2 regions of the Proteiniphilum sp. UBA5463 genome follow, and region 1 is predicted to be linked to the other one. Evidence: riboswitches for the same ligand, from Rfam matches in the RefSeq annotation. Region 1 holds a riboswitch; the other holds the start of a gene.
What was found. Region 1 has a riboswitch for cobalamin ahead of nrdD (anaerobic ribonucleoside-triphosphate reductase). Riboswitches for the same ligand answer to the same signal wherever they lie in the genome.
Positions count from the first base shown of each region.

Region 2: another riboswitch for cobalamin. It lies ahead of B3B27_RS11750 (TonB-dependent receptor); the one in region 1 lies ahead of nrdD (anaerobic ribonucleoside-triphosphate reductase).

Region 1 is NZ_DIQL01000028.1:26,540-28,739, reverse strand. Features, by position in the region: gene B3B27_RS05085 (hypothetical protein) at 1-396, shown strand, start outside; cobalamin riboswitch at 620-833, shown strand; gene nrdD (anaerobic ribonucleoside-triphosphate reductase) at 1,023-2,200, shown strand, end outside.
Region 2 is NZ_DIQL01000063.1:12,697-14,896, forward strand. Features, by position in the region: gene B3B27_RS11750 (TonB-dependent receptor) at 1-953, opposite strand, end outside; cobalamin riboswitch at 1,100-1,310, opposite strand; gene B3B27_RS11755 (hypothetical protein) at 1,603-2,073, opposite strand.

The sequences.
Region 1 (2,200 bases):
TTAGGAAAGATCAGGATCTTCGGTATCTCCCTAGGTGTGACATTTGTACTGATCACCGCCGGAGCAGCGGCCGAAGCCGTCACGGCGTTTCTGGGAGAAACAACGGAGCTGGACTGGAAAGAATTGGACAAGGTGCTGATCTCACACCGGATCGTCGTCACGACGGTTCCGCTACTGCTCACAGAATGCGTGGCCAGAAAAATGCTCCACTTGGATTATTTTACCTTGACGGGATTGTTGTCGGGAAGCATGACCGATCCTCCGGCATTGGCTTACTCCAACTCCATAGCGGGAAACGATCCCCCGGCAGTGGCTTATTCTACCGTTTACCCGCTGACCATGTTCCTCTGGGTGATCTCGGCGCAGATATTGATATTGATCTTGATGTTTCTGTAATCCGTTTTAAAAAAGTAACCCGTGCAGGCAATTATCTTTGGCTTATTTATCCTCCACTGAATTTTTATTATTCACCAAAACGAACAACTTTTAATCTTATTAATCAATGCAAATTTCCTGCTAAAATATATAATAAATTAATAATCAAATGTATAGGATTTCAAATCATAACTGTTGATAACTTTTTAGGAAAACATTATTGTTTTTTCAAAAAAGTAAATCTACCTTTGTGACAACATCTGGTTTTTATTTATAGTCGTCTTTTATAAATAAAATGAAAAGGGAATGCTGTGAAAATCAGCAACAGTTCCCGCTGCTGTAAGCTCCTTTTATGTGCTGAACAAACATCTTCATAGCCACTGTTCCGATAAGCAGGAACGGGAAGGCGTTCAGACACGGGAGTAAGTCAGAAGACCTGCCAGGTGCGTTATACACTTTTTGATCTCTTTCGGGTAAAAAGACAGTCGAAATATTGATATACACATAATATCCATATTGTTTTAGACTATTGGACATGAGGTTTTCAGACTAATAGACTGAAGGACTGCCCCACTCCCAACATTTTAAAATTCAATAATCAAAAAGTCTTACAATCTATTTATCTAACTATTTAACGGTCTAAAAAAATGGGTAACAATGAAATTCAGATTGTGAAACGCGACGGGAAACGGGTGCTATTTTCCCTCAAAAAAATTGAAAATGCCATTGCGAAAGCATTTTTGTCGGTAGGTTCGTTTGCTACAGAAGAGGACTTCACTACTCTCCTTGCCCACCTTCATATTTCTGACGGAATGACTGTGGAAGAGATCCAGAACCAGGTGGAGACAGCATTGATGCGGGAAAGATACTTTGCTGTTGCAAAATCATACATGCTCTACCGGCAGAAACATACCGAAACACGTGAGATCCAGAGCAAGATGAACTTCCTGATGAGCTATTGCAACGCTCAGAATGCTGCCACGGGAAGCAAGTTCGATTCCAATGCCAATGTAGAGAAGAAAAACATTGCCACACTCATCGGCGAGCTACCCAAAAAGAACTTCATTGACCTGAATAGGAAGATGATAACAGACAGGATGAAGGAGATGTACGGGAAGGAGCTTGCCGACAAATACATCGGCATGCTGAAAGAACATTTCATTTATAAAAACGACGAAACCAGCCTGGCCAACTACTGCGCCAGCATTACCATGTATCCCTGGCTGCTGAACGGCACCCTGTCTGTCGGGGGCAACTCCACCCCACCCACCAACCTGAAATCGTTCTGCGGCGGATTCATCAATATGGTATTCATTGTATCGAGCATGCTTAGTGGTGCCTGCGCCACTCCTGAGTTTCTGATGTACCTTGATTATTTTATCCGGAAAGAGTATGGCGACAACTATTTTTTACATACCACAGAGGTAGTAGATCTGTCAAGACGAAGGCGTACACTCGACAAGGTAATTACCGACTGTTTCGAACAGATAGTCTACTCCATCAACCAGCCCACAGGAGCACGCAATTTCCAGGCTGTCTTCTGGAACATTTCCTATTACGACAGGTACTACTTCGAAAGCCTGTTCGGCGAGTTCCGGTTCCCCGATGGCTCACGCCCCGTATGGGAATCGCTCAGTTGGTTGCAGAAACGCTTTATGAAATGGTTTAACAAGGAACGCACCAAAACCGTACTTACTTTTCCGGTGGAAACGATGGCATTGCTCTCGCGGGAAGAGGATGTGATTGATACAGAATATGCCGATTTTACCGCCGAAATGTATGCTGAAGGACACTCTTTCTTTACCTATATGAGCGACAATGCCGA
Region 2 (2,200 bases), on a different contig from region 1:
ATATAACGCGTATAGTCGTTGGCATATTTCGCGTTTAATTTTAGACTGTATATGTTGTTGAACTTTTTCCTGAATTTGCTTTGAATGAAAAAGTTTTCATCGTGCAAGCGTTGCCCGTGTTCAAAAACATTCTTCACGATAGGACCGGGCAACCCTCTGTGCGATTTGTAAAAATAGCCGTGCAGATCCCATTCGCCATCGTTCAATGCTTTGTAAAGGGAGCTCTCTAATCGGCAGGCTTTGATGTCACCGTTTTTTCGGATGGCTACGGTATCGTATGCCACTGTCTTGTCTTCAAACACTCTTTTGTAACGAAAAGGATACTTCCCGTGTGAATAAATCCATTCGGCATTAAAGTTAAAGGCATAATCGGCAGGCAGTTTTTGTTCTATCAAGAGCGAGGGGTTGACAAGTCCGAACGACCCTGTTTTGAACGTGAAACGCGCATGGGTTCTCTTTCCCCTATCGAATGTGGGGCGTTTGGTCTGTAAATAGATCGTTCCCGCCGACCCGAAGTCTTTGGCAGGTTGAAAAATATCGCTCTTTTGTCCATTATACAAAGTGACTTGTTCTATATTATCCAATGAGAATTTACCCAAGTCTATTTGTCCGTTTTGTGCGTTCCCCAACTGAATCCCATCATAGAAAACGCCCATGTGGTTCGTACCCATACTGCGGATATTCACGGTTTTTAATCCCCCCAATCCTCCATAGTCTTTGATCTGCACGCCGGAAAAGTAGCGGATGGCATCGGCCACGGAAAAACTGCTTAGCTTTTTCAACTCCTTGCCCGATAGTTTTTGGCCGGGTATCACCTCTTTGGGAGCATCAGCCGTAACCACCACTTCGGGTAAGTGATGCAAACTGTCGAGTTTATTTTGAGCGAACGTTTTCCCTGCCGCAACCTGAAAACAGATTGCAGCAAAAAGAGTGGTTTTATTACATATATTCATCTTACCGAAAATTTAGCTTTCGGAAAGTGAGGTTTGGAAGTAGAGTTAACACACAATTGAAGTGTTCTTGTAAACAGAGTGACCCAAATAAAGAAAAACGGCTGTAACGCATGTTTGTTCTTCAAGCTCCAATCCCCGAAAGCTATTAAACGTCAATGAATTTGGCAGGTCTTCTGACTTACTCCCGTGTCTGAACGCCTTCCCATCCCCAGGGGGACAGTGGCAATTGAGGTATTTGTTCGGCACGTAAGCGGAGCTTACAGCAGCGGGTCTGTTCAGGATTTTCACCTGATTCCCTTTTCATTGTTCACTTCGAAGCCGTGTGAAGTGAGCAATACCAAAATTCTATGCAAAGTTAAAATTATATTTTTACATACGAAAAGGTTTAAGGTAAGATTTCCAGAAAATATATGGCACCTTTTTGACAGTCTTTTTGATTATCATTAAAATATTTTATCAGGTATTTAATGATAACAGTCCGGTAAAATAGTGCCGAGAAGCCATGTAATCCATTAATTAGCAGCTAAATAGATCTATCCAAAACTCAGTAGTACTTTTTACTATTGCCGCCTGCCTGGCTAAGGCACGTATAACATGCAATAGTTCAAGGCAGAGGAAGAGGAAGAGGAAGAGGAAGATCCATAATACCTTAAAATCCCTCTATCACTCCCGTATAAAAACCCTTAAGACACCTGTTATCATTAAGAGCCAGAGAATATTTAAGGTTACAGGTGCCAGCCCCGTCAAGAATGCGGATCTTAACATTTCCACTCTGGAAACCGTTTCTGCTTGAACGATTACCTGTATATAGGATATTGTCTGCTTTTCCCTTCACACTCCACTCACCTTTAGATAAAGGTATAGTGAAAAGGGTGTCTTTCATTGTTTCGGGAAAGGACAGTTCTATAAAAAAATTACTTTCGGACGAGTCGCCATTTGAATACAAATAAAATATAAACGAACCGTCGGATCTGATTGATTTTGAATTTCTGATAGGAATTTTCTGATCACCCAGAGTGAAATAATTATTGTTGCTTATTCCCATCTCTTCACCCAATTGGTCGCATGCTGTTACAAGCACTAAAAGGGCAGTCAATAATGTGCAAACAATTTTTTTCATAATTTAATTGCTTTTTTGTTTGTATGATAATTGTTTTTCAGTTTGCTACGTAATATTTTGAACATTTAATATAAATCAAACTCACGGAAGTAGTTTATTACAGAAAAATGCAATAAATGAATTTTGA